DNA from 3 places in the Allobosea sp. GW821-FHT10B12 genome. Region 3 is predicted to be linked to each of the others. Evidence: predicted binding sites of a transcription regulator. Region 3 holds the regulator's gene; each other region holds the start of a gene.
What was found. Region 3 encodes LexA, which represses DNA repair genes until DNA is damaged. Its sites were predicted from a motif close to TGTTCNNNNTGTGTTCNG; they were not measured.
Positions count from the first base shown of each region.

Region 1 (2,264 bases), on a different contig from region 3:
GTGCATGCCGACGAGGCAGAGCCCGCCGACGACGAGACCTAACACCGCGGAAGCGGCTGCGGTCGTCAGCCATTCGAGCACGCCCGTGAGCGCCGGCCAGGCGCGCCCGACCACAACGGCGACATCGTGGATGGCATGCTCGATCCCGGCGAGCCCGTAGCCGGCGAGGCCGTGGATGATGATGCCGCCGCCGACCCAGAGCATCGCCGCCGTGCCGACCGCGCTCAGCACCTTGAGGAAGGGTGGCATGCCGGCAACAAGGCCCCGTCCCAGCAGCCGGACCGGAAGGATGCCGCTGCGCGACAGGGCGACGCCGGCATCGTCAGCCTTCACGATCAAAGCGACGACGCCATAGACCAGCACGGTCATGCCGAGGCCGACCACTGCCAGCACCAGCGCCTGCATCCAGAAGGACGAGGCGGTGATGGTCGAGAGCGTGATCGCCATGATCTCGGCCGAGAGGATGAAGTCGGTCTTGATCGCGCCGGCGATCTTCTGCTCCTCGAGCTGCTTGGCGTCGAGGATGTCGGTGCCACCCTCGCCGGCGCCCTCGTCATGATGGGCATGCGGCACGACGAGCTCGTAGACCTTCTCGAAGCCTTCGAAGCAGAGATAGGCGCCGCCGATCATCAGCAGCGGCGTGATCGCCCAGGGCGCGACGAGCGTCAGCACCAGCGCCGCTGGCAGCAGGAAGAGCAGCTTGTTCTTGAGCGAGCCGAGCGCGATCTTCCAGATGATCGGCAATTCCCGTTCCGCTGCGAAGCCTACGGCATAGCGCGGCGTCACGGCCGCATCGTCGATGACGATGCCGGCTGCCTTGGCGCCGGCCTTGGTCGCTTGCGCCGCGGCATCGTCGAGCGTGGCCGCGGCGACCTTGGCCAGGGCTGCGACGTCGTCGAGAAGGGCGAACAGTCCCGAACTCATGGCGGTCTCCAGGCGAGGCCGCGGGCTGGGCGGCGCGCAGCTGATAAGCGATCCGGTTTGCCTTGATATGACAGCAGCGAGCTGCCCGCAGGCAAGCGCGAGCGGATGCGGGCTTGACTCCAGAGCGGTTTGGAGTCGCTTTATGCTTGGAACAAAAAGTGAACACTTACCCCAATGGCAGACGCTTCCACCCGATCCCTGGCTACCTTGCGGCAGAGCCTCGCTCTGGCGGGGCTGGCGCGCGAGCTTTCGCCGGTGGAGCGGGTCGCCTTCGGATCGCCCTTGCTGGACGAGCCGCTGGGTGGTGGCCTCGCGCGCGCCGCTTTGCATGAGGTCTATGCCTCGGCCGGGGCAGACCTTCCTGCCGCGACGGGCTTCGCCGCGGCGCTGGCTTTGCGCGCTGCCGGCTCGCGGCCCGTGCTCTGGGTCCGGCAGGATTTCCTCGATGCCGAGGCCGGGCGCCTGCACCCGCCGGGCCTGGCCGAGCTCGGGCTCGATCCCGCGCAGATCCTCTTGGTCAGGGTCCGGGACGGCGAGGGGGCGCTGCGGGCAGGGGCGGAAGCAGCCCGTTGTGCTGCGCTCGGGGCGACGCTGATCGAGCCTTGGGGCGCGCCGCGCCAGTTCGACCTGACGGCCAGCCGCCGCCTGGCGCTGGCGGCTGAGACCTCCGGCGTTCTGACCCTGCTGCTGCGGGTGGCGGCCGAGCCGCAGCCCAGCGCCGCGAGTACGCGCTGGCAGGTGCGCGCTTTGCCGTCGCGAGCGCGGGAGGCGGAGGCTCCGGGCGATCCCGCCTTCGGATTGCGGCTGCTGCGCCACCGCGGCGGCCTTGGTGAGCGTGAGTGGCGTGTGGAGTGGAACCGTGACGAACGATGTTTCCGGGACAGGATCGGGAGCGAGGGAGGCAAAAGGGATGCAGCGCCGCTATCTCGCCCTCTGGTTTCCCTATCTGGCGAGCGAGCGCCTGCGCCGGCGGGCTTGCGCCGGACCGGATGAGCGCCCGCTCGTCCTGGTCGAGAAGGATCGCGGCGCGCTGCGCCTCGCCGATTGCGACCAGCGCGCCGTCGCGCTCGGCCTGACCCGTGGCCTGACCCTGGCCGATGCCCGCGCCCGTATCCCGGAACTGACGGTGGTCGAGGCCGATCCCGCCGCGGACCAGCGCCTGATCGAATGGCTCGCCGCGCTCTGCGACCGCTTCACCCCGCTCGTCGCGCTCGATCCACCGCATGGCCTGGTGCTCGACATCACCGGCTGCGCCCATCTCTTCGGCGGCGAGGCGGCCCTGCGCCAGCGCGTCGGCCGCAGCATGGATTGGCTCGGTCTCACCGTCTTCGCCAGCATCG
Region 1 is NZ_JBWKNL010000005.1:133,425-135,688, reverse strand. It holds gene AC07O0_RS18280 (DUF808 domain-containing protein) at 1-924, opposite strand, end outside; gene AC07O0_RS18275 (ImuA family protein) at 1,099-1,917, shown strand; gene AC07O0_RS18270 (Y-family DNA polymerase) at 1,835-2,264, shown strand, end outside.
Region 1: AC07O0_RS18275 (ImuA family protein) is a predicted target of LexA. The motif match lies at 1,072-1,089, and genes of this name have one in related genera.

Region 2 (2,264 bases), on a different contig from region 3:
AGTGGCTGAATGCCAGCGTTTGAAGGCTCAGGCCTCGCCCTCGTCGAGGTCCTCGGCGGTCGGGTCGGCGTTCTCCAGGATGCGCTCGGCGACCAGGCCGGAATTCTGGCGGATGGTCGTCTCGATCTTCGCGGCGACGTCGGGATTGGCCTTGAGGAAGGTCTTGGCGTTCTCGCGGCCCTGGCCGAGGCGCTGGCTGTCGAAGGAGAACCAGGCGCCGGACTTCTCGACGATGCCGGCCTTGACGCCGAGATCGACCAGCTCGCCGGCTTTCGAGATGCCTTCGCCGAACATGATGTCGAACTCGACCTGCTTGAAGGGCGGGGCGACCTTGTTCTTGACGACCTTGACGCGGACCTGGTTGCCGGTCGCCTCGTCGCGTTCCTTCAGCGTCGAGACGCGGCGGATGTCGAGGCGGACCGAGGCATAGAACTTCAGCGCATTGCCGCCGGTGGTGGTCTCGGGGCTGCCGTACATCACGCCGATCTTCATGCGGATCTGGTTGATGAAGATCACCATGCAGTTCGAGCGCGAGATCGAGGCGGTGAGCTTGCGCAGCGCCTGGCTCATCAGGCGCGCCTGCAGGCCAGGCTGGTTGTCGCCCATCTCGCCCTCGATCTCGGCACGAGGCGTCAGCGCGGCGACGGAGTCGATGACCAGCACGTCGATGGCGCCGGAGCGGACCAGCGTGTCGGTGATCTCGAGCGCCTGCTCACCGGTGTCGGGCTGCGAGATCAGGAGGTCGTCGAGATTGACGCCGAGCTTGCGGGCATAGACTGGATCGAGCGCGTGCTCGGCGTCGACGAAGGCGCAGACGCCGCCCTTCTTCTGCGATTCCGCAATGGTATGGAGCGCGAGCGTGGTCTTGCCGGAGGATTCAGGTCCATAGATCTCGATGACACGCCCCCTCGGCAAGCCGCCGACGCCGAGCGCGATGTCGAGGCCGAGCGAACCGGTCGAGACCGTCTCGATCTCGATCGCCTGCTGGTTCTTGCCCAGGCGCATGATCGAGCCCTTGCCGAAAGCCCGTTCGATCTGCGAGAGCGCCGCATCGAGCGCCTTGGCCTTGTCCATCGAAGAGCCTTCCACGAGCCTGAGATTTGCCTGATTCACGACGTGCGCTCCTTATGGCAGGGGCGCGACCACATCTCAATCCGCGCCATGGAAATGACTATGATCATGGTTTGTTCTCTCTCGCAAGTTCTTTTTTTGTTCTTGTTCCGGCGCGCGCCGGTTGTGCTAGGACAGCGTGAAAGCAGCCTGCTGCCGGAGACTGCGGCGTGATGCGCAAACCCCTGATCAACCTCCTCCTCATCCCACTCGATCTCGTCGTCGGGCTCGCCATCCTGCTCGACGAAATGCTGCGGCCGCTCTACCGGCCGCTGATCGCGTGGTTCTCCTCGCTCAGACTGGTGGCGCGGCTCGAAGCGGCGATTGGGCGGCTGCCGCCCTATGGTGCGCTGGTCGTGCTTGCGATCCCCTTCGCCATCGTCGAGCCGCTGAAGCTGCTCGGCCTGCTGTTCCTGGCGCGCGGAGCGCTCACCGCCGGCATCGTCGCGACGGCGATCGGCCACCTCGCCGGCTTCCTCTTGGTCGAGCGCGTCTATCATGCCGGGCGCGCACAACTCCTCACCATTCCCTGGTTCGCACGGATCATGGGCTGGATCGATGCGATCCGGCAGGTTGTGATCGGGCGGATCAAGGCGAGTGCGGCCTGGCAGAGAGCGGTCACGCTCGGGCAGGCGGGGCGAGAGCGTTTGCGTGGCATACGGCTCTGGTGGCGCCGTGTGCGGCAGGGCTCGGGCGGAGCCTGACTCCGGTCGACCCCGCTGTTTCGGGGGCGCGAAACGCAACGCGCTTAGAGATCTTCGATGGGCCAGGGCCGTTTTGGAGCCGTTGCTGGCCCGGCGCTTCTCTATCGTTTGAGCTGTCGGGTGGCAGGGGGCTGGCAACTCCCGCCGCGCGATGCCGCTTGCATCGCCTGCTATTCACTGTTACTAAGTACTGGTAGTCAGTGACAATGAGTAGCTTGAAGGGCGCTCCATGGGCAAGCAGATGACGGAAATGCTCAAGGGCACGCTGGAGGGCATCGTTCTCGCGATCCTCTCGATGCGTGCCGCCTATGGCTACGAGATCACGGCGTGGCTGCGCGACCAGGGCTTCTCCGACATCGCAGAAGGCACTGTCTACGCGCTGCTCGTCAGGGTCGAGCAGCGCGGTCTCGTCGACGTCGTGAAGATCCCGTCCGAGAAAGGGCCACCGCG
Region 2 is NZ_JBWKNL010000015.1:31,194-33,457, reverse strand. It holds gene recA (recombinase RecA) at 28-1,113, opposite strand; gene AC07O0_RS28950 (hypothetical protein) at 1,284-1,814, shown strand; gene AC07O0_RS28945 (PadR family transcriptional regulator) at 2,044-2,264, shown strand, end outside.
Region 2: recA (recombinase RecA) is a predicted target of LexA. The motif match lies at 1,200-1,217, and genes of this name have one in related genera.

Region 3 (2,264 bases):
CGGCGCTCGACCTTGGTATCGCCCGCGACGATCATCCCGATCTCGCCGCCAAGATCGAAGCGGCGCGCAAAGCCGGTGCCGACGTCCTGATCACCCTCGGCGGCGCCTCGGTCGGCGAGCACGATCTCGTCCAGGCCGCGCTGAAGGCGCAAGGCATGGAACTCGGCTTCTGGAAGATCGCGATGCGCCCCGGCAAGCCGATGATGATGGGCCGGCTGGGCGAAATGGTCGCGCTCGGCCTGCCCGGTAACCCGGTCTCCTCGATCGTCTGTGGGCATCTCTTCGCGATGCCGCTGGTCGAGGCTCTGCTCGGCATCGACGATCCCGAGCGCGACCGCAGCGAGCCTGCTATCCTCTCTGTGGATTTGCCGGCCAATGACGAGCGCCAGGATTATCTGCGCGCCACCGTCGAGACCACCGACGGCGAGCGGCGCGTCAGGCCCTTCGCCAAGCAGGATTCCTCGATGCTGGCGAACCTGTCGCGAGCCGAGGCGCTGGTGATCCGCCCCGCCTTCGCCGAGCCGGCCAAGGCCGGCGAGCTCTGCCGCATCATCCGGCTGCGCTGATCTGTTCACCTTGCGGCAGGATGCGCCTTGCGGAACACAAGGCGAACGAGTATGGTGTTCGTGCTTTGTTTCGATTCTAGCCCGAGAGGCGGACGGCGCGATCATGCTGACACGCAAACAGTTCGAACTGCTTCGCTTCATCCATGAACGCCTGCGCGAATCCGGCGTGCCGCCATCCTTCGACGAGATGAAGGATGCGCTCGACCTGCGCTCCAAATCCGGCATCCACCGGTTGATCATGGCGCTGGAGGAGCGCGGCTTCATTCGCCGGCTTCCGAACCGGGCGCGCGCCCTCGAAGTCATCAAGATGCCTGACGGGATCGGCGGGCCGCAGGCGCAACGCGGCCGCTTCAGCCCTTCGGTCGTCCAGGGCGGGCTCGGCCAGACGCCACCTGCTCAGGCGCCGGCAGTCAATCTGACGAAGCCGCGTCCGCCGGCCGCCGAGGAGAGCGGGCGTTCGACCGTCTCGATCCCGGTCATGGGCCGCATCGCCGCCGGTACGCCGATCTCGGCGATCCAGGATCGCAGTCATAGCGTCTCGATGCCAGCCGACATGCTCGGCGGCGGCGAGCATTACGCCCTCGAAGTCCGCGGCGATTCGATGATCGAGGCCGGCATCCTCGACGGCGACACCGTCGTGATCCGCAAGCAGGACACCGCCAATACCGGTGACATCATCGTCGCCCTGATCGACGACGAGGAGGCGACGCTGAAGCGCCTGCGCAAGCGCGGCTCCTCGATCGCGCTCGAAGCCGCCAACCCGGCCTATGAGACGCGCGTGCTCGGCCCAGACCGGGTCAAGATCCAGGGCCGTCTCGTCAATCTGATGCGGCGCTACTGAAGCACGTCCGGATCCTGCGCCGGCTCCGCTGCCGCGGAGGTCGGCGCAGGGGCAGGTTCGGGCACTGGCCTTGTCTCTGGCCGTGCACGGGTCCAGGGACGCAGGCGGGTCGCCTCGTCGGCCGTTAGCGCACGCCAGCCGCCGCGGGCAGCATGATAGGCGGTCGCACCGTCGCGGATCAGTGCGCTGCGGTCGATCAATCGCGCCGCGCAGGGCGCGCTCCAATAAAGCGATGTCACCACCAGATCGGCGCGCAGGCAGTCTTCGACCAAAGCGATGCGGTCGCGGGTATAGGCGACGCTGCGGCCATCCGGCAGGCGGATGACGCAGCCGCGCGCATCGCAGGCGACGCCGTTGCGGAGCGCCGCATCGTCGGGCGAGCGCGAATCGCCGTCGGCATGGAGCCATTGCGTCAGCACGAAACGGCTCGGCTTGCCGGCCAGTACCATCTTCCCGTCCGGCCCACGGACCAATACGCCCGAGCCGTCGCGCTCGATCATGATGTCCGGTCGCGACGGAGCCGAGGCCAGCGCCAGCCCGCCGACCAGAGGCACCGCAGCGAGGAAACGTAGCGCCGTCGTCCACAAGGTCAGCCAGAGCAGCGACAGCGAGAACAGGATCAGGGCGAGCGGGCCGAAGGCGGGCAGCACGACAGTCGAGCGTTCGATGCCGGCGACCCAATGGGCAAGCTGGAGCACGAGGCCGGAGGCCCAGCCCATCAGCGCCCAGGCCGGCCAGTCCAGCCCGAACGGATAGGCGAGTACGCCGAAGACAGCGGCCGGCATCACGATCAGCGAAACGAAGGGCAGCGCCAATGCATTGCCGAGCAGGCCGAACGGGTTGAAGGTTTGGAAATG
Region 3 is NZ_JBWKNL010000002.1:406,097-408,360, reverse strand. It holds gene AC07O0_RS07245 (molybdopterin molybdotransferase MoeA) at 1-566, shown strand, start outside; gene lexA (transcriptional repressor LexA) at 670-1,407, shown strand; gene AC07O0_RS07235 (ComEC/Rec2 family competence protein) at 1,401-2,264, opposite strand, start outside.